Regions from separate parts of the Halopseudomonas litoralis genome, predicted to be linked through region 2. Evidence: predicted binding sites of a transcription regulator. Region 2 holds the regulator's gene; each other region holds the start of a gene.
The links. Region 2 encodes LexA, which represses DNA repair genes until DNA is damaged. Its sites were predicted from a motif close to CTGTNTNNNNANACAG; they were not measured.
Positions count from the first base shown of each region.

Region 1: a site for LexA is predicted at 2,289-2,304, ahead of recA (recombinase RecA). Genes of this name have one in related genera too.
Region 3: a site for LexA is predicted at 1,693-1,708, ahead of imuA (translesion DNA synthesis-associated protein ImuA). Genes of this name have one in related genera too.

Region 1 covers NZ_LT629748.1:490,033-497,218, forward strand. The annotation lists gene mutS (DNA mismatch repair protein MutS) at 1-1,579, opposite strand, end outside; gene BLU11_RS02495 (CinA family protein) at 1,690-2,208, shown strand; gene recA (recombinase RecA) at 2,356-3,393, shown strand; gene BLU11_RS02505 (regulatory protein RecX) at 3,410-3,856, shown strand; partial or broken gene BLU11_RS02510 (AraC family transcriptional regulator) at 4,004-5,048, shown strand; gene BLU11_RS02515 (3-hydroxyacyl-CoA dehydrogenase) at 5,182-5,949, shown strand; gene BLU11_RS02520 (acetyl-CoA C-acyltransferase) at 5,960-7,147, shown strand; gene BLU11_RS02525 (acyl-CoA dehydrogenase) at 7,158-7,186, shown strand, end outside.
Region 2 covers NZ_LT629748.1:1,865,352-1,872,537, reverse strand. The annotation lists gene topA (type I DNA topoisomerase) at 1-1,348, shown strand, start outside; gene BLU11_RS09080 (DUF6586 family protein) at 1,360-1,869, shown strand; gene BLU11_RS09075 (hypothetical protein) at 1,933-2,172, shown strand; gene BLU11_RS09070 (SulA-like leucine-rich domain-containing protein) at 2,232-2,747, opposite strand; gene lexA (transcriptional repressor LexA) at 2,759-3,370, opposite strand; gene BLU11_RS09060 (TetR/AcrR family transcriptional regulator) at 3,544-4,227, shown strand; gene BLU11_RS09055 (L,D-transpeptidase) at 4,316-4,798, shown strand; gene nagZ (beta-N-acetylhexosaminidase) at 4,837-5,823, shown strand; gene BLU11_RS09045 (CsiV family protein) at 5,827-6,390, opposite strand; gene mfd (transcription-repair coupling factor) at 6,387-7,186, opposite strand, start outside.
Region 3 covers NZ_LT629748.1:2,549,185-2,556,370, reverse strand. The annotation lists gene eno (phosphopyruvate hydratase) at 1-444, shown strand, start outside; gene ftsB (cell division protein FtsB) at 472-747, shown strand; gene ispD (2-C-methyl-D-erythritol 4-phosphate cytidylyltransferase) at 740-1,432, shown strand; gene imuA (translesion DNA synthesis-associated protein ImuA) at 1,794-2,402, shown strand; gene BLU11_RS12320 (Y-family DNA polymerase) at 2,406-3,818, shown strand; gene BLU11_RS12315 (error-prone DNA polymerase) at 3,815-6,892, shown strand; gene BLU11_RS12310 (glutathione S-transferase) at 7,064-7,186, shown strand, end outside.

The DNA.
Region 1 (7,186 bases), 1.4 Mb from region 2:
TCTCGCGGGCCAGGGCGCGGCTGCGGGCAGACAGCGCCTTGTCCTCGAATTCCTTCAGCTCGGGCGTGATGAAGCGTTCCGCCCCTTTGAGCGTCTGGCGCCGAATGTAATCGACCGGGGCCTGGCCAGACTGGCCGCGTGACAGCTCGATGAAGTAGCCATGCACACGGTTGTAGCCGACCTTGAGGGTGGACAGACCGGTGCGCTCGCGTTCGCGGGTTTCCAGATCGATCAGGTACTGCCCGGCGTTCTCGCTGATATTCTGCAGTTCATCCAGCTCGCTGTCATACCCGGCCTTGATCACGCCGCCGTCGCGGATCACCGCCGGCGGATTCTCGATGATGGCCCGCTGCATCAGCTCGGCCAGTTCCGGATAGCTGGCGACCTTCTGCGCCAGTTCGGCTATGTGCGCCGTGGTGATAGGCTCAAGTGTGGCCTGCAGTTCCGGGAGAGCTGTCAATGCATCCCGCAGCCGCGCCAGATCCCGCGGTCGCGCCGAACGCAGTGCTACCCGCGCAAGAATACGTTCGATATCGCCGATGCCCTTGAGCACCGGATGAATGGTCTCGTAGTGGTACTGCTCCAGCAGCCCGGCGATACTTTCCTGACGTGCCTGCAGCACCTGCATGTCGCGCAGCGGGCGATTCAGCCAGCGGCACAGCAGACGGCTGCCCATGCTGGTGGCGCTGTGATCCAGCACGTCGAGCAGGGTATTGTCCCGGCCGCCGCCCAGATTGCAGTCGATTTCCAGGTTGCGCCGACTGGCGCTGTCGATGACGACGCTGTCTTCAAAGCGCTCCTGAATAATACCGCGCAGGTGCGGCAGGGCAGTACGCTGGGTTTCCTTGGCGTAGCACAGCAGGGCACCCGCAGCGCCCAGGCCCAGCTTCAGGTCGGCGCAGCCGAAACCGACCAGATCCTTGGTGCCGAACTGCTGGGTCAGAGCTTTGTGTGCGCTGTCCTGATCGAAGTCCCAGGGCGCTCGGCGGCGTACCGAGCGGCGGCGTTCGATGGGTGTATTGGCTTCCCAGTCGTCGGGAATAAGCAGCTCGGCGGGTGCCAGGCGCTCCAACTCACCGAGCAAGGTTTCCCAGCCGGCAAGCTCCATGGCAGTGAAACGTCCACTGTTGATGTCCAGAGTGGCCAGGCCGAAGCCGCGCTCGCTGCCTACCAGCGCTGCCAACAGGTTGTCCCGGCGTTCATCCAATAGAGCTTCATCACTGACCGTGCCCGGCGTCAGGATGCGTACCACCTGACGTTCAACCGGGCCCTTGCTGGTAGCGGGATCGCCGATCTGTTCGCAGATGACCACCGACTCGCCCAGTTTGACCAGCTTGGCCAGATAACCTTCGGCGGCGTGAAACGGAATGCCGGCCATGGGAATGGGTTGCCCGGCAGAATTGCCGCGTGCGGTCAGGGTGATGTCCAGCAGGCGCGCGGCTTTTTTTGCGTCATCATGGAACAACTCATAGAAGTCGCCCATCCGATAGAACAGCAACTGATCGGGATGCTGCTGTTTGATGCCGAAATACTGCTGCATCATGGGCGTATGGGTAACGGTTTTTTCGGCGCGGCTCATGGGACTTCCTGATCGACAGTACTGGTTGGTGCAAGAAAGGGGCATAGTCTAACAAAGCGGTGCCGTCTTTTAAGTGCAAGTTTGAACGCAAGTTACTGAAGGAGATGCAGATGTCGCAATATGACCCATTGATTGATGCCGCCTCGGCCCGTCTTGGCAATGCCTTGCGCCAGCTGGGGTTGCGGGTGACTACTGCCGAGTCCTGCACCGGTGGCGGGATTGCCGAGGCGATAACCCGTGTCAGCGGCAGTTCCGGTTGGTTTGATACTGGCTTCGTCACTTACGCCAATCACAGCAAGGTCCGCTGGGTCGGGGTGACCGAGGAAGATCTGGTGGAGTTTGGCGCGGTCAGCGAGCCGGTGGTGCGAGCCATGGCCGAAGGTGCGCTGGAGGCGGCCGACGCGGATCTGGCTGTCGCTGTCAGTGGTATCGCCGGGCCCGACGGCGGAACGCCGGACAAGCCGGTCGGTACGGTCTGGTTTGCCTGGGCTGTTCGCGACCAGGGAACGACCAGTCAATGCCGGCGTATCCAGGGCAATCGACGCGATGTGCGTGCGCAGACGGTGCTGCATGGCGTGCAGGGATTGCTTGCCGAGCTGGAGAAGCTGGCAGCGAACCGCACGGTCTGAGGCAAATTCCAACGTTTGCAGATCAACGCACAGTCTGGCTTAAAAGGGGTAGGCGAGGCAGGACAACTGTGGAATAATCACTGACCATATATACAGTATTCGATTTCCCCGGGGCGTACGCGTACCCGCCATACCAGAGGATGCACAATGGACGACAACAAAAAGAAGGCGCTATCGGCGGCTTTGAGTCAGATTGAACGTCAGTTTGGCAAGGGCGCGGTGATGCGCATGGGCGATCATGAGCGCCAGGCCATACCGGCGATCTCCACCGGCTCTCTCGGTCTCGACATTGCCCTGGGTCTGGGCGGCTTGCCCAAGGGGCGTATCGTCGAGATCTACGGTCCTGAATCATCCGGTAAGACCACACTGACGTTGTCGGTCATTGCCCAGGCGCAGAAGAGTGGCGCCACATGCGCCTTCGTTGACGCTGAGCACGCACTGGATCCCGAATACGCCGGCAAGCTGGGTGTGAATGTGGATGATCTGCTGGTATCGCAGCCGGATACCGGTGAGCAGGCGCTGGAGATCACCGATATGCTGGTGCGTTCCAACGCGGTTGACGTGATCATCGTCGACTCCGTGGCGGCACTGGTGCCCAAGGCTGAAATCGAAGGCGACATGGGTGATCACCACGTCGGCGTGCAGGCGCGACTGATGTCCCAGGCGTTGCGCAAGATCACCGGTAATATCAAGAACGCCAACTGCCTGGTGATTTTCATCAACCAGATCCGCATGAAGATCGGCGTGATGTTCGGCAACCCCGAAACCACTACCGGTGGTAACGCATTGAAATTCTATTCCTCGGTCCGCCTGGACATTCGCCGCACCGGTGCGGTGAAAGAGGGCGATGAGGTGATTGGCAGCGAAACCCGTGTCAAGGTAGTGAAGAACAAGGTGGCGCCGCCGTTCCGTCAGGCCGAATTCCAGATCCTGTACGGTACCGGTATCTACCACAATGCCGAGATCATTGATCTGGGTGTGCAGATCGGCGAGATCGAAAAGTCCGGTGCCTGGTACAGCTACAAGGGCAACAAGGTTGGGCAGGGCAAGGCCAATGCAGCCAAGTTCCTGGCAGACAACCCGCAGATTGCCGAGGAGATTGAAAAGACCATCCGCGACAAACTGCTGCCCAAGCCCAGCAGCAAGACGGCCGCAGTCGAAGAGAATGCCGATCTCGACAGCTGATAGCGGCAACTGAATCTTGTTTGGCAAACAGAACCTGGAAACACCTGCAGCCATACGCCGGTCAGCGCTGGACCTGCTGGCCCGGCGTGAACACAGCTACACGGAGATGCTGCGCAAGCTGCGTCAGCGTGGGGCTGAGACCGAAATGGCGGAAGTCGAGCTGGACCGGCTGCAGGAAGATGGGTTGCTCAGCGATGAGCGCTTCTGTGAAGCTTATGTCTATTCACGCAGTCAGCGCGGCTATGGCCCTGTTCGGCTGCGCGAAGAGCTGCGCCAGCGCGGTGTAGCGGAGCGGCTGATCGATGATGTACTGCAGGATGCGGCCTGGGATTGGGCGGCATTGGCGCAGACGGCTTTTGCCAAACGCTTTCCCGAAGGTCAGGCCAGAGAACTGAAGGAGCGGGTGAAGCAACAGCGCTTCATGCAATACCGCGGCTTCGGTGGTTATTTCCAGGATAGTTGAACGGAAAGTCTCTCTTCCCCCGCAGCCCGGCGCGCGCCGTCAGGCGGCCAATAGCGGTCATCCATGCTCTAGGTTACACTCCGTGCTCACCTGATTCATTTGCTGAAACAGCTGATGGTGGTTTCGTAGAGCAGTGGAGTAGAAGCCATTATTACGGCAGGGCATAAAGACACCATTTCGGTTTGCCTGGTGCGGGAAGCCCTGTTGGGGTTCACCCGAACCGGGCCGGATGCCGGCTCGCTGTTGCATAGCCTGGGTCTGCCGAACTTGCCGCTGGATGACTCCGGTCAGCGCGTACCGGTTGAACTGTACAGCGAGCTCTGGCTGGGATTGGCCGCAGCCCATGATGATGAGTTCTTCGCCATGGCTGCACGCCCGCTGCGGTTGGGCAGCTTCAATTTCATCTGCCGCTCGGCGATCACCCAGCCGACGGTGGAGAAGGCACTGATCCATATCGTCAACTTTCTCGGGCTGATGCTCGGCAATTTCAGTGGCCGGGTGGTACGCAGCAGAAGTCTGGCGGAAATCGTTCTGCAAGAGGACCAGCAGGAACCGCAGCGGCCCTTCGCTTATTTTACCTATTGGATGATAGTGCACGGCCTGGCCTGCTGGCTGGCCGGTCGGCGCATTCCTCTGCTGGCGGTCGAGCTGCGTTGCGAGGAGCCGGATTATATTCGCGATTATCAGGTCATGTTCTCCGGCAACCTGCGTTTTTCCCGCCCCAGCACCCGTATCATCTTCGCTGCCGAGGCGCTGGACCTGCCGGTGCGCCGGACCCTGGCCGAGGTGCCCGGTTTTCTCGCCGAGGCGCCGGCCAATATTCTGGTGCGCTATCGCGATCCCGCCAGCCTGACCAGCCAGATCCGTCGGCATCTGCGGCAACTTGATCCGGCATCTGCGGCAACTTGATCCGGCGTCGTGGCCAACCAGTGAATCCTTGGCACACTCTCTGTGCATGTCCCCGTCCACCCTGCGCCGCCGATTGGTAGCGGAAGGGCTGCAATATCAGGCGATCAAGGACGGTATCCGTGAGGAGCAGGCCACCCGGTGGCTGGCGGATCCCTTGATCAGTTACGCCGATATCACCGAGTGGCTGGGCCTTGCCGATATCAGTGCCTTCTACAAGGCCTTCCGCAAATGGACCGGGACCAACCCCGGGCATTATCGTCAGTTGATTCTTGGCGACGGCTGAATACCTGCGGCAAAGTGTCCAAAACGGTCAGGCAGGTTGAAGCAATGGAACATTGCCCGCGCTGTCGACGGCGTACCAGAATGCTTGCATGACAACGAGAGCGGGCGATCCACCGCCCCAGCCAGGAGCTTGCATGCAGCTGAACAATAATATCTTCATGATTACCGGTGGTGCCTCGGGCCTGGGCGCAGCGACCGCAGCGTTGCTGGTCGAAGCGGGCGCTCGGGTGGCGTTGATTGATCTCAATGAAAGTGCCTTGCAGCAACGGGTAGCTGAGTTGGGCGAAAATGCCCGGGGCTATGCGGCCGATATCGCCGACGAGCAGCAGGCCGCTGAAGCAATAGCGGCGGCCAGGCGCGATTTCGGCCAGTTGCACGGCTTGATCAACTGCGCCGGTATTGCTCCTGGTGAAAAGATTCTCGGGCGTAACGGTCCGCATGGTCTGGCCAGTTTTGATCGGGCGTTGCGGGTCAATTTGCTGGGCACCTTCAATATGCTGCGATTGGCTGCCGAGGTGATGGCCGAGGGTGAGCCGGACGAGCAGGGCGAACGCGGGGTGATCATCAATACTGCGTCAGTGGCGGCCTATGATGGCCAGATCGGACAGGTTGCCTATGCAGCGTCCAAGGGCGGTGTGGTCAGCATGACCTTGCCGGCGGCGCGGGAACTGGCACGCCATGGCATTCGGGTGATGACCATAGCGCCGGGCATCTTTGAGACGCCCATGATGGCGGGTATGACGCAGCAGGTACGCGACTCACTGGCCAAGGATGTGCCTTTCCCGCCGCGCTTGGGTCTGCCGGAAGAATACGCGGCGCTGGTTCGCCACATCATCGAAAACCCCATGCTCAACGGCGAGGTGATCCGTCTCGACGGCGCGCTGCGCATGGCGGCACGCTGAGGAGGCATACATGCAACAGGATCCGATAGTCATAGTGGCCAGCGCCCGTACGCCCATGGGGGCGCTGCAGGGTGAGTTGGCTGGTGTCCCGTCCCCCGAACTGGGTGCGGCGGCGATCCGCGCGGTCGTTGAGCGCAGTGGTCTGCCGGCCGATGCGGTGGGGGAAGTGCTGATGGGCTGCGTACTGCCCGCCGGCCTGGGTCAAGCGCCGGCGAGGCAGGCGGCATTGGGCGCTGGCCTGGCCAAGTTCACGGTCTGCACCACGCTCAACAAGATGTGCGGTTCGGGCATGCAGGCAGCGATTATCGGGCATGATCGGCTGCTGGCCGGCAGTGTCGATGTGGTGGTGGCCGGTGGGATGGAGAGTATGTCCAACGCGCCTTATCTGCTCGACGGTGCTCGTCAGGGGCTACGCATGGGGCATGGTCGGATGCTCGACCATATGTTTCTCGACGGTCTGGAAGATGCCTATGACAAGGGCCGGTTAATGGGCACTTATGCTGAAGACTGTGCGCAACAACATGGTTTCAGTCGTGAAGAGCAGGATGCCTGGGCCTTGCAGTCGGTGCAGAGGGCACAAGTGGCCATAGAGCAGGGCTTGTTTGCCGAGGAGCTGGCTCCGGTGGTCGCACAGGTTGGTCGCCGCGCGGTGAATGTGCAGGCGGACGAAACCCCGCTCAAAGTTGATCCCAAGCGCATTCCTGGTCTGAAGCCGGCCTTCCGCGAGGGAGGTACGGTCACGGCTGCCAACTCCAGTTCGATTTCCGATGGTGCGGCGGCGCTGCTGCTGATGCGCCAGTCCGAAGCACAGCGCCGCGGACTCAAACCGTTGGCGGCAATTCGTGGGCACGCCGCTTTTGCCGATGAGCCGGGGCTGTTTCCGGTAGCGCCAATCGGGGCCATCCGCAAACTGCAGGAGCGCACTGGCTGGTCGCTGGACGAAGTGGATCTGTTCGAGATCAATGAGGCGTTTGCGGTGGTCAGCATGATCGCGGTGCGCGAGCTGGGGCTGGATCCGCAGCGGGTCAACGTGCACGGCGGCGCCTGCGCTCTGGGGCATCCCATAGGCGCTTCCGGCGCCCGCATTCTGGTCACCCTGCTCGGTGCGCTACGAGCCAGGCAGCTGCGCCGCGGCGTAGCTGCCATCTGTATCGGTGGTGGCGAAGCCACTGCCATGGCCATTGAACTGCTCGACTGAGGAGTTGGCCATGCTGATCAACGATGAGCAACGGGAAAT
Region 2 (7,186 bases):
GCGTATTCTGCAGTTTGACGGTTTCACCAAGGTGCTGCCGCCGCTGGGCAAGGGCGGTGAGGACGAAGTGCTGCCTGATATGCAGGTGGACAATGTCCTCGAACTGATCAAGCTGGATCCCAAACAGCACTTCACCAAGCCGCCGGCGCGTTACTCCGAAGCCAGCTTGGTCAAGGAGTTGGAGAAGCGTGGAATTGGCCGTCCTTCGACCTATGCATCGATTATCTCCACCATCCAGGAGCGCGGCTACGTCGCCTTGAACAATCGGCGTTTCTATGCCGAAAAGATGGGCGATATCGTTATCGAGCGGCTGAATGAAAGCTTCCCCAATCTGATGGATTACAGCTTCACTGCGCGCATGGAAGAGTCGCTCGATGATGTTGCCCATGGTGAGGTGGTGTGGAAGCAGGTGCTGGACAAGTTCTACGCTGACTTCAGTCTCAAGCTCAAGGCGGCCAGCGCCGCGGATCCAGGGCAGGGCATGCGCAGCAACCTGCCGACACCAACGGATATTCCTTGTGTTGAATGCGGTCGGCCGATGATGATCCGCACGGCCTCCACCGGCGTTTTTCTGGGGTGCTCGGGCTATGCGCTGCCACCCAAGGAGCGTTGCAAGGCCACAGTGAACCTGGTGCCTGGTAACGAAGTGGCGGCGGATGATGACGAAGGCGAGTCGCGAATATTGCGCGCCAAGCGCCGGTGTCCGATCTGCGCCACGGCGATGGACAGCTATCTGGTCGATGAGCAGCGCAAGCTGCACGTGTGTGGTAACAACCCTGATTGCAGCGGCTTCGAAGTGGAGCAGGGCCAGTTCAAGATCAAGGGCTATGACGGCCCGGTGATTGAATGTGACAAATGCGGCAATGAAATGCAGCTCAAGACGGGCCGTTTCGGCAAGTACTTCGGCTGTACCAACAGTGACTGCAAGAACACCCGCAAGCTGCTGAAGAGCGGTGAGGCAGCGCCGCCGAAGATGGACCCGGTGTTGATGCCGGAGCTGCGTTGCGACAAGGTGGATGACGTCTATGTGCTGCGTGATGGCGCGTCAGGCCTGTTCCTGGCAGCCAGCCAGTTCCCGAAGAACCGGGAGACGCGTGCACCGCTGGTCAAGGAGCTGTTGCCGCATCGCGATGCGATTGATCCCAAGTACCACTTCCTGCTGGAAGCGCCGGTTGCTGACCCGGATGGCAATCCGACGGTGATTCGTTACAGCCGCAAGAGCAAGGAGCAGTACGTGCAGAGCGAAATCGAAGGCAAGCCCAGCGGCTGGCGAGCATTCCACGATGGCAAGAAATGGAATATCGATGACGCACGCAAGGGCAAGGCCAAAGCCAAGGCCAAGAGCTGAGCGGAACTGACATGGCAAATGAAGCCTATACCCGCACCAATCAGGCGCTGACGTTCGCTCGCCTGGCATTGGCGTCATGGGAGGCGTCCAGCGCCTCCACAGCGCTGGACGCCATCACCATGGCGCGTTATCACCGGGAACATACCTTGTTCCATATCTATCGCGCGGTACAGGCGTTGATCTGCGAAGTCTCGGGGCGTTACAGTCTGGCGCCCTGGGATGCGAGCGCTGTTGAGGAAACGCTGAAGGCCATCGGCGATGGACAACCCCTTAATCCGGAGTTGAGCGAGTTGGTGCTGCAAAGCGATGACAACAGCAGTTGGCTCGCTGGTACCTTGAGGGCATGGCGGCAGATGCACGTGCCCCCCGGCGCTGTACGGTCTGAACCGCTCAAGGCCGGCACATTGATTACCAGCACTGCAAGCGGGAGTGGCGATTGGGAGCTGGCTGAGGCGCGCGTGGCGATTGAGGCTCTGTCGAAATCGCTCGACCGTTATCGGGAAGGCATGCGGGAATGGTGAGCGGGCTCAGGCTGCAGCCGTCATTGTGGTACACTGCGCCGCTTGACTGACCAGGAGACGACAATGCCTTCACCCTTTCTCGAGATCATAGAGCTTGCCGACGGTACGGTTGCCTTGCGCCGTCCGGACGAGGAGGGCACGCCGCTGTTGACCATTGAATTCTCCGAGGAAGCCAGGGATTTTCTGCAGGGCAACTACGTGGAAGTGGCCAAGGCGATGATCGGCGCTGGCATGCAAGTGGCGGGGCAGATCATGGAAGAAGATCCGGATCTGGATTTCGACGAGCACCGCGTGCTGCACTGAGCTGGCCAGGGCCGGGCAGTAAGCCCGGCTGCGGACTCCTGCTAAGCCCTGAAAGACTATTACGCCCGCCCATGTTGTGCTGAAGCAGATCCTGCATTTTCCATGCGAATGTTCAGGCTGGCGCAGTGGCCTGAGCGTGCGGCCATTTCCAATCGTTGACCAAGCCCCGTCGACGTGGGCAGCCAGCTGACCACAGCATGGCTGTAACCCAGTCGCAGAATCTCACAACACAGATCCACCACGTCCATGCCATGCTTGGGGCGAATGATAAGTATGCGCTGCGGATCCAGTCCCGCTGCTCGCAGCCACTTCTGGCTGACTGGCAATGGCGGATCAATCAATGTCAGCCAGCCGGGCATGTTGGCCTGGCTGAGGTCGCGCAGCACCGGCGCCAGCCATTGCAGGCATTGACGCGGTGCGCCATTCAGGCAGATTTCGCTGAAGCCGACATTGGCTGGTTCGCAATCGGGCATGGCGGCTGCTGGCAGGCTCTGCGCCTTCAGTCGCGATGACATCAGTGCATGATGCAGCAAATCGGGCTGTGCCGCTGAACCTCTATTTCGCGCATACTGCATGGCTTGCTCCTTCAGTGGCGAATAACACCCACACTCAAACCTTCGATGATCAGTTCCTGTTCGCGCAGATCCACTTCAATGGGCGCGAAATCAGGATTCTCTGCAATCAGTGACACCTTGCGCCCCTGCTTGTGGAAGCGCTTGACCGTCACTTCGTCGCCAATCCGTGCCACCACCACCTGGCCATTCCTGGCCTCATTGGTGCGGTGCACAGCCAGAAGGTCACCATCGAAGATGCCGATGTCCTTCATGCTCATGCCGCGAACGCGCAGCAGGTAATCGGCCCGAGGGCTGAAGAAAGCAGGGCTGATGCGGCAGTGATCTTCGATGTTTTCCACTGCCAGAATGGGAGCCCCTGCTGCCACCTGGCCGATGATCGGCAATGCATCCTGCTGCGCTTGCTCGCCACTGTCGGCGGGCAAGCGAATGCCCCGCGAGGCGCCGGGGATCATTTCAATGGCGCCTTTTCGTGCGAGCGCCTTGAGGTGATCCTCTGCCGCATTGGGTGAGCGAAAGCCCAGCTCCTTGGCTATATCCACGCGCGTTGGCGGATAGCCGTTGGTGTTCATGTGGTCCTTGATAAAGGTCAGGACCTGCTGTTGCCGTGCCGTCAGTTTCTGCATTTTTATGGCCTGTGTTTTTATACAGTCCCTGTGATTATATACAGTTCGATAAAGAGGGCAAGCTGGTTTCCGCATTTGCAGAAGGAGGCGGCTATGGTAAAAGGATGGAGTTGACAGCGGTGGTGTTTGAAACGTATGTTTCAAACATATGTTCCCAGGCGTCGGAGTACTCAGTGGCACAGTCAGAAACAGTTGAGCGCATCCTCGATGCTGCGGAGCAGTTGTTTGCGGAGAAAGGTTTTGCAGAAACCTCGTTGCGGCTGATCACCAGCAAGGCGGGGGTCAACCTGGCGGCGGTGAACTATCATTTCGGTTCCAAGAAATCGCTGATCCAAGCGGTGTTCACCCGCTTTCTCAATCCCTTCGTCAGCAGCCTGGAGCAGGAGCTTGACCGTAACGCTGAGGCCGGTAATCCGGATCAGAGCCTGGAATCCCTGCTGGAAATGCTGGTGCGGCTGGTGTTGGCGGTAAAACCGCGCAGCGGGCATGACCTGTCTACCTTCATGCGCCTGCTGGGGCTGGCTTTCAGTCAGAGTCAGGGGCATCTGCGCAAGTACCTTGCAGAGGTCTACGGTAAGGTGTTCAAGCGCTATATGGAGTTGGTGGTGCGCAGTTCACCCGAGTTGCCCGCGGATGTGTTGTTCTGGCGGGTTCATTTCATGCTGGGCAGTGCGGCTTTCACCCTGTCGAGCATGAAGGCGCTTAAGGCCATCGTGGAGGCCGAATACGGTGCGCGGGCCGGTACAGAGGAAGTGCTGCGCCAGATGGTGCCCTTCCTGGCCGCAGGCATGCGTGCCGGCAGCTCTATTCCGGGTGACGCAGGCACGCATCCGAGCAGCGTGCTGGAACCTGTATAGCGCGGAATAATCGCCTTTCTGCCTTCGTCTGGGGCTTACCTGCGGGCCTGGGATCCGTTATCGTGTGCTCTTTGCAGTGGAGCTGAGCATGCGGCTTGACCTGATCCATATATCCCTTGAACAACAGATGCTGACCGGCTTCAATGCGGGTCGGCTGCTGTGCAGCTATCCGGTGTCCACCGCTAAGAACGGTGCTGGCGAGCTCAATGGCAGTGGCTGCACGCCACGTGGGCGGCATCGGGTACGCGCACGTATTGGTGAAGGTCAGCCGCTGGGTGCGGTCTTCATCGGCCGGCGGCCCACCGGCGAGGTCTGGTCATCTGAGCTGGCTGAAGCCCAGCCGCAGCGGGACTGGATCCTGACGCGCATCCTATGGCTCTGTGGTGAAGAGGTTGGCGTCAATCGCGGCGCTGATAGTGACTCACAGCGCCGCTACATCTATCTGCATGGCACAGGCGACGATCAACTCATGGGCACGCCCTTGTCCCATGGCTGCGTGCGTCTGCGCAATCCCGACATGCTGGCACTGTTTGACATGACACCGGCAGGTTGCCCGGTGATCATCGAATAACCCCATTCAGGAGTATTTCATTGAAGCAAGGCACATTGATGCTGGATCTGGCCGGCACCTGGCTGACCCCGGAAGATCGCCAGTTATTGAGGCAACCGGAAGTGGGCGGGATGATTCTGTTTGCCCGCAATACCGAGACTCCGGCCCAGGTGCGTGAGCTGGTACGCAGCATTCGTACGGTACGCCCGGAGATGCTGATTGCGATCGATCAGGAAGGTGGTCGCGTGCAGCGGCTGCGTCGTGATGTGCTGCGCCTGCCCGCGCTTGGCCGTATTGCCGACTGCGCCTCAGCGGATGCCGGGGTGCTGGCCGAGGGGGCTGCCTGGTTGATGGCGACCGAAATGCTGGCCTGCGGTATCGATATCAGCTTTGCGCCGGTACTCGATCTCGATCACGGTCGCAGCCAGGTGATTGGTGACCGTTCGCTGGGCGGTGATCCGCAGCAGGTCATCCAGCTTGCCGAGGCTTATATACGCGGCCTGCATCTGGCCGGCATGGCGGCGACCGGCAAGCATTTCCCGGGGCATGGCTGGGCGGAGGCTGATTCGCATACCGATCTGCCGGTGGACTCGCGCAGCGAGGCGAGCATACGCGAGTCCGACCTCAAGCCCTTTGCTGCGCTGGCAACTATGCTGGATGGCATCATGCCGGCGCATGTGGTCTATCCGGCGGTGGACGGTCTGCCGGCGGGTTTCTCACACCGCTGGCTGCAGGACATTCTGCGCGCCGAGCTGGGCTTCCGGGGCGTGATCTTCAGTGATGACCTGACCATGGCCGGTGCGCATGTGGTAGGAGGTATGGCCGAGCGGGTGGATGCTGCGCTGGCGTCGGGCTGTGACATGCTGCTGGTGTGCAATGACCGTGCTGCCGCCGAACAGGCGTTGGTGCATGCGCAGCGCAGCGGCATGCAGCCCTCTGCGCGGGGGCAGGAGCTGCTTGCACGCAGCGCGCCGGGTATCGAGTACAAGGCGCAGCCGCGTTGGCGGCAGTCGGTTGCTCTGTTGCAGAGTGCTGGCTTGTTATGAGGTTCAGGGCTGGCTGATATGAATCAGCAGGCCCATGCTATTGTGATCCAGATAGTGAACCTCGTTGACTCGCAGTCGGCGAGTTGACTGCAGTCGTTCGCTGATCGGCTCGGCCATTGCTTCACTGGCGTGGTTGAGCCAGAAGGTGACTTTCGCGGTAAGCGGCTCGCCGTCCAGGCTGATCAGTCCCTGAACCGGATACAGCGGGTCTGCATTGGATCCGGTCAGGCTGTTGCCCTGGTGAAGCGCAACCGTCAGGCCGCTTTCCGTCGGTTGAGTCCAGGCACGATGCAATCTGATGGTGTAGCCCTTGCTCTCCAGTTTGCTCGCCTGGCTATCCAGCCTGTACCGGGTACGGTCGATGCTTCGGACGTCGCTGCGGGTCGTGTCATCCAGCGAGACGGCCTGCTGGTCCCAGCTGTACTCCGGTGAGGCGCCCGGCACGATCTGTGCGCCGGGCTGGCTGAATACCAGCACCTCCACCAGATACTGCGCCTGCGCCAGTGCGCTGCAGGCCAGCAGCGTCAGGGTCATCAGAAGGCGGGCGACAAGTCGAGTCGGGTTCATCGGCGTTTTCCTTTGCCTGGGTTCTCGGCAGGCGCCTGCTGCAGGCGCTCGATCAATGCTTCCACCGTATTCAGACGCAGGGCAGGTGCCGCCATGGGCGCGCTGAAACGGAATACGCTGCCGCCATCCAGGCGGTAGCGCTGGGGGTTGTCCTGGATCAGTCGGATCAACACCAGTGGGTCCACGGTTGTGTCGGCAGCGAACTCCACGCGGCCGTGTTCCGGGCCAACATCTATCTTGCTGATGCCCAGTGGAGCGCAGCGCAGTTTCAGTGCGGTGATCAGGAACAGGGTCTTGGCCTGTTCCGGCAGCAGCCCGAAGCGGTCGATCATCTCGACCTGCAGGTCCTTGAGGTCTTCATCGTTCTGCGCATTGGCAATACGTTTGTACAGTGTCAGGCGCGCATGTACGTCCGGCAGATACTCGTCGGGAATCAGTGCAGGCAGGTGCAGGTTGATATCCGGGCCGCCACTGAGTGGGTTCTCCAGTTCGGGCTCCTTGCCCTGCTGGATGGCCTTGATCGCCCGCTCCAGCATGTCCATGTACAGGGTGAAGCCGACGGCCTGGATCTGCCCGCTCTGGCCTTCGCCGAGCAGCTCGCCGGCACCGCGGATTTCCAGGTCGTGGGTGGCCAGGGTAAAGCCGGCCCCCAGGTCCTGCGCTGCAGCGATGGCTTCGAGGCGTTTCTCCGCATCACCGGTCAGCTTGCGGCCTGCCGGTGTCAGCAGGTAGGCATAGGCCTGGTGGTGGCTGCGCCCGACGCGGCCGCGCAACTGGTGCAGCTGCGCCAGGCCAA
Region 3 (7,186 bases), 680 kb from region 2:
TATCCGATCATCTCCATCGAAGATGGCATGGATGAGTCCGACTGGGCTGGCTGGAAAGTGCTGACCGACAAGATCGGCGAGAAAGTCCAGCTGGTGGGTGATGATCTGTTCGTGACCAATACCAAGATCCTCAAGCGCGGTATCGATGAAAAGATCGGCAACTCCATCCTGATCAAGTTCAACCAGATCGGTTCGCTGACCGAGACTCTGGAAGCCATCCAGATGGCCAAGGCAGCCGGCTTTACCGCTGTGATCTCGCACCGCTCCGGTGAAACTGAAGACCACACCATCGCTGACCTGGCTGTAGGTACCGCAGCTGGCCAGATCAAGACCGGTTCGCTGTGCCGTTCCGACCGGGTGTCCAAGTACAACCAGCTGCTGCGCATCGAAGAACAGCTGGCGGGCAAGGCACCCTACAACGGCCGTGCCGAATTTCGTGGCTGATAGCCGGTTGCCGGGGAGGTTCTCTGCTTGAAATGGCTCTGGGTGATTTCACTGATCTTGTTTGCCGGGCTGCAGTATCGCCTGTGGGTAGGCGAGGGTAGTTTGGCTCATGTCGCCCAGCTCAAGCAGGACATCTCCAGTCAGCAGAGCGAAAACGAAAAACTGCTGGAGCGCAATCGCGTGCTGACAGCAGAGGTCATCGAGCTGAAACAGGGGCTGGAAACCATCGAAGAGCGTGCCCGGCATGAGCTGGGCATGGTCAAGGAAGGCGAAACCCTGTTCCAGTTGAGCGGTAATGACTGAGACCACCCCGTCTTTCTGGGTGGTTATCCCCGCTGCAGGCGTCGGCTCGCGCATGCGCGCCGATCGTCCCAAGCAATACCTGCCCTTGAATGGGCGCTGTCTGATCGAGCATACCCTCGACTGTTTCCTCGACCAGCCCGGACTGTCCGGACTGGTGGTCTGCCTGTCGCCGCTTGATGAGTGGTGGCCGGTATTGGCCTGTGCGACTGACTCGCGCATCACCCGGGCCGATGGCGGTGACGAACGCGCCGACTCGGTGCTCAACGGACTGCAAGCGCTCACGTCGCTGGGCGCCGACGAGCGGGACTGGGTACTGGTGCACGATGCAGCCAGGCCCAACCTGACCCTGTCCGATCTGCAGATACTGTTGATCACGCTGCAGAATGATTCCGTCGGTGGTCTGCTGGCGGTGCCGGTGCGCGACACCCTGAAACTGGCCGGACCCGATGGTCGGGTCAGCTCGACTCCGGACCGCTCGCTGTTCTGGCAGGCTTATACCCCACAGATGTTTCGTCTGGGTGCGCTGCGCACGGCCTTGAGTGACGCTCTGGTAGCTGGTGCGGTCATCACCGATGAAGCCTCTGCCATGGAATGGGCTGGCCATTCGCCAAGGCTGGTCGAAGGTCGGGCGGATAACATCAAGGTGACCCGGCCGGAAGATCTGGAGTTTCTGCGGCGGCGTTGACTTGGGCGGCCTTGGTCGTGAGATCTTTCTGCTCGGCCTCTTCGCGGGCTAGCCCGCTCCCAAAAACTGTTCCCATACAGCCTGCCTCCACAAATTCGGATTCCTGTAGATACCCGGATTCCGGCATAGCTCAGATCCTGCGCAGAGCTGGTTGCCTTCGTTCCGCCAGGCTATTTCCAACCTGGCCGGCTATCAATATTTCTGCCACCAGGCATCCATTCATCACTAGAGGATTGACCGTCCTTGTGTGACTTCATATGCTGTATGTCTATACAGTTTTATGGTGCCCCATGGTCGCTTTTTCATTTCTCCTTCCGTTTCCGCCAGCTGGCGTTGCTGCACTGTTCATGGAGCAGCGTTGATGAGTGCCGTGGTATCGCTCGACACACTGCTGCGTCAGCAGAAAGTATGGAAAGGCCGCACTGAAAACGCCCCGGCAGCCGCTCAGCCCACCGGTCATTTGCAGCTGGATGCGGTGCTGCCCGGGGGAGGCTGGCCGGAGGCGGCGCTCAGTGAGATTCTGCTGGCGGCACCGGGAGCAGGGGAGTTGCAGTTGTTGTGGCCGACACTGGCGCGGTTGACCAGGGCCAGTGAAAGAATAGTGCTGGTGGCGCCGCCGCATATACCTTATCCCCACGCCTGGCTTGCGGCGGGTGTTGATCTGCGCTGGATGACGGTGATCAATGCCGATGAGCGAGAAGCACTGTGGGCGGCGGAGCAATGCCTGCGTTCCGGCAGTTGCGCTGCCGTGCTGTGCTGGCCGCAGCGTATCGATGATCGAGGGTTGCGGCGACTGCAATTGGCAGCGGCGACCGGACAGACTCTGGGATTTGCCTGCCGGTCCTTGCGCGAAGCGGTGAACCCTTCGCCTGCGGCGTTGCGCCTGGTTGTGGATTGTCATCCGCGACAGGTGAGGGTGCTCAAGAGTCGCGGCGCCTTGCAGTCGTCACGTCCTGTTGCGTTGGGTTAAGAGATGCGCTGGGCCTGTATTCTGTTCACCCAATTGGCACTGGATGGCGCTCTGCGCAGCCGTACCGATCAGGAACAGCCGCTGGTATTGGTTGCCGGTCCGGCACAGCACAGGGTGATCAGGGCTGCCAACCCGGCGGCGCGACAACTCGGGCTCAAGCCTGGCCAGACCTTGCTGGCAGCACAGACCCTGACCAGTGGTTTTGCCGTGGCCGAGTATGATCAACAACAGATCGATCAATGGCAGCATTTCCTGGCCGCCTGGGGATACCGCTTCAGTTCCCATGTCAGTCTGGATTATCCACGGGCATTGTTGATGGAGGTCGAGTCCAGTTTGAGCCTGTTCGGTCCCTGGCCGCAATTTGAGCAGCGTTTGCGCCACGAATTGAAAGAGCTGGGATTTCAACATCGCATTGTGCTGGCGCCCAACCCGGCTGCCGCGCGGGTATTGACCAATGTGCATGATAGCTTTGCTGTCGCTGAGGCGGGGCTGCGCGAGCAGATCGAGTGCTTGCCCATCAGTCGCTGCGGGTTGGATACCGATAGCGTGTCTGCTTTGTCCCGCATGGGACTGCGACAGGTAAAGCAGCTGCTGGTTTTGCCGCGAGATACCTTGGCCAAACGCTTTCCCAAGCGTGTGCTGCCGCATCTGGATACCTTGTTGGGTCATCAGCCGCTGGCGCTTGGCAGTTATCAGCCAGCTGATGAATTTGAGGCGCGCATCGAGTTCAACTTCGAGATCCAGACCCATCAGGCACTGTTGTTTCCTGTGCGGCGGCTGGTCACTGATCTGAACGCCTTTCTCGCCGGCAGGGACTGTGGAGTGCAGCAATTCATGCTGGGCCTGGAGCACCGCAGCCAAGCCGTTACTCCGTTGCCCATAGGTCTGTTGACGCCGGAACGCGATACGCAGCTGCTGTTTGACGTGGTTCGCAGCCGGCTGGAGCAGTTGCAGCTGCCGGCGCCGGTGTTGGCGCTGCGGCTGTCAGCGCAGAACCTGCCTGCGTTTGTGCCGCAGCCCCAGACGTTGTTTGACGAAAGGCCGCAACAATCCCAACCCTGGGAGCAGCTGCGTGAACGGTTGCGGGCGCGTTTGGGGGATCGGGCTATCCAGGGCCTGGTTGCGGTGGCTGATCATCGTCCCGAGTGCAGTTGGCGTGCTGATGTCACCGGTGGTGGAGCAGGGCTGCATGATAGTCGGCCGCGTCCGGGCTGGCTGCTGACTGAGCCACAGCCGTTGGGTGATTTGCTGCCGGAGATTCTTGCCGGACCGGAGCGTATCGAGTCCGGCTGGTGGGATGCCGGGGATCTGCGCCGAGACTATTATCTGGTTCGCACTCGAGATGGGCGTCGTGCCTGGGTCTGGCAGACAGTAGACGGCTCGGGGCCGTTCATGCTGCAGGGCTGGTTCGCATGAGCGCAGCTTATGCCGAGTTGCATTGTCTGAGTAATTTCAGCTTTCAGCGTGGTGCTTCCAGTGCCGATGAACTGTTTGCCCGGGCGCATCAACATGGTTATCAGGCCCTGGCAATTACTGACGAATGTACCCTGGCGGGGATCGTGCGGGCCTGGCAGGCGTCGAAGGAGCACCACTTGCCGCTGATCATCGGCAGTGAAATGCAGGTGGAGAACGGGCCGAAGCTGGTATTGCTGGTGGAGAACCTGCAGGGCTATCAACGGCTGTGCCAGTTGATCACCCTGGCCCGGCGGCGTGCGGAAAAAGGGTGCTATCGGCTGCTGCGCGACGATATCGATGCTGATATGTCCGGGTTGCTGGCGTTATGGTTGCCTGGGGAAGACGAGGACGGCAGTACCGGCGCCTGGCTGAAAGACCGTTTCCCCGGTTGTCTGTGGCTGGCCATCGAGCTGCATCGGGGGCCTGATGATGACCAACGCCTGGCCCGGCTGCAGGCGTTGGCCGTCATCCAGGATATCCCGGCGGTGGCCGTCGGGGATGTGCACATGCACGCCCGTGGACGCCGGGCATTACAGGACAGCATCACTTCCATCCGGCATCATTGTCGGGTGGACGAAGCGGGTCACCGGCTGTTTGCCAATGGCGAGCGGCATCTGCGCAGTCGTACGGCACTGGCCGAAATCTATCCCGCAGAGTTGTTGGCCGAAACGTTGCGTGTTGCCGGACGCTGCCAGTTCGATTTGGATCAACTGAAATATCAATATCCTCATGAGCTGGTGCCCGCCAGGCATACCCCCGCATCCTGGTTGCGGCAGTTGACCGAGGAAGGCATCGCCTGGCGTTGGCCCGCCGGTATTTCCGCCAAGCTGCGCGGGCAGATCGAGACAGAGCTGACGCTGATTTGCGATCTGGAATACGAAAGCTATTTCCTGACCGTACATGACATCGTCCGCTTTGCCCGCAGCCAGCATATCCTCTGTCAGGGCCGCGGCTCGGCGGCCAACTCGGCGGTGTGCTTTGCCCTGGGTATTACCGAGATCGACCCGGCGCACAGCAATCTGCTGTTCGAGCGTTTCCTGTCCCGCGAGCGCGACGAGCCGCCGGACATCGATGTGGACTTCGAACACGAGCGGCGGGAAGAAGTGATCCAGTATGTGTTCCGCCGCTATGGTCGCCGTCGGGCCGCACTGACCGCGGTGGTCAGCAGCTACCATGCCGCTGGCGCGGTGCGCGATGTGGGCAAGGCGCTGGGCCTGCCGGCCGAGCAGGTTGATACCCTGGCCCGTTGTTGCGGGCGTTGGAGCGATCATATCCCCACACCGGAGCGGCTGCGCGAGGCCGGTTTCGATCCGGACAGTCCGATACTGCATCGGGTGCTGACCCTCAGTGGACAATTGATCGGCTTTCCCCGGCATCTGTCCCAGCATCCGGGTGGCTTCGTCATCTCCGAACAACCGCTGGACACTCTGGTACCGGTGGAAAACGCCGCCATGGATGGGCGCACCATCATCCAGTGGGACAAGGATGATCTGGACGCCGTCGGCCTGCTCAAGGTGGATATCCTGGCGCTCGGCATGTTGACTGCTTTGCGACGTTGCTTCGATCTGGTCCGTCATTACCGCGGCCGTGAACTGACCTTGGCGACCATTCCGGCTGATGACGAGCCTACCTATGACATGATCAGTCGCGCGGACACCATTGGCGTGTTCCAGATTGAGTCGCGGGCGCAGATGAGCATGTTGCCACGGCTCAAACCGCGTAAATTCTATGATCTGGTGATCGAGGTGGCTATCGTGCGACCGGGTCCGATCCAGGGCGACATGGTGCATCCGTATCTGCGCCGACGAAACCGCGAAGAACCGGTCACCTATCCGTCAGAAGCGCTGAAAAAGGTGTTAGAGCGGACCTTGGGTGTTCCGCTGTTCCAAGAGCAGGTGATGGAGCTGGCCATTGTCGCCGCGGGTTACAGCGCTGGCGAAGCGGATCAGCTGCGCCGCTCGATGGCAGCCTGGAAGCGCCGGGGTGGACTGGAGCCACACCGCGAAAAGCTCACTAACGGCATGCTTGAGCGTGGCTATGATGTGGCTTTTGCCGAACGTCTGTTCGAACAGATCAAGGGTTTTGGTGAGTACGGCTTCCCTGAATCCCACTCGGCCAGCTTCGCCCTGTTGACCTATGCCAGCAGTTGGTTGAAATGCCATGAACCGGCCGCCTTTACCTGCGCCTTGATCAACAGCTGGCCAATGGGGTTCTACAGCCCGGATCAGTTACTGCAGGACGCTCGCCGACATGGCATTCAGACGTTTCCGGTGGATGCCCGTTACAGCAATTGGGATTGTTCATTGGAGCGCTGCGGCGATGACCAGCTCGGCATTCGTCTGGGACTGCGCATGGTAGCTGGCTTTCATGTCGAGGATGCTCATCGTATCGAGCAGGCCCGCCAGCAACAGTGCTTTACCGATGTCAGTGATCTGAGTCTGCGAGCGTGCTTGAATACTCGTGCCTGCAATCTGTTGGCTGATGCGGGGGCTTTGCGTGGGCTGGCTGGTAATCGCCATCGCGCTCGCTGGGCTGTTGCCGGTATCGAGCCCCAATTGCCGTTGTTTGCCGGGCAGCCTGCGCAGGCTGAGTGCACGGTAGCATTACCTCTACCGTCGGAAGCGGAGGAGATGCAGGCTGATTATGCGCTGGTCGGTACCACCATGGGACGTCACCCCATGGCCATCCTGCGCCCCCAACTGCGCGCTCGACGCTGCTGCGATTCGAAGGAGCTGAAGACGCTTGAGCATGGTCGTCCGGTGACGGTCGCCGGGCTGGTGACTGGCCGACAGCGTCCCGGCACTGCCAGTGGAGTGACCTTCGTCACCCTGGAAGATGAACACGGCATGATCAACGTGGTGGTCTGGCGCGCCCTGGCCGAGCGCCAGCGCAAGGAGCTGGTGTTATCGAGCATGCTCCAGGTACATGGCAGGCTGGAGACCAAGGAAGGCATTCACCATCTCATTGCCTCTCATCTGGTCGACCTGACGCCCATGTTGAATGGCCTGACTACTCGCAGCAGGGATTTTCATTGATTGCTCAATGACCTGCTTTCTGCAGATTACCGCTGTAGATTGACCCCATGGCAGATGATGATACCCATGAAGTGATCACGAAGCATGCCGGGTATCAACAGGAAAATGGGTCAAGGGAAGTGGGTCAGATACATTTGAAAAGCAATAACTGAGTTAACCAAGGAGCTCCTGATGTCCGCGTCATTACCCCGCTTTTACTCCTTTCGCCGCTGCCCCTACGCTATGCGCGCTCGGCTTGGCATTCTGTTTGCCGGACTGCAGGTGGAGCTGCGGGAGGTGGTATTGAAGGACAAG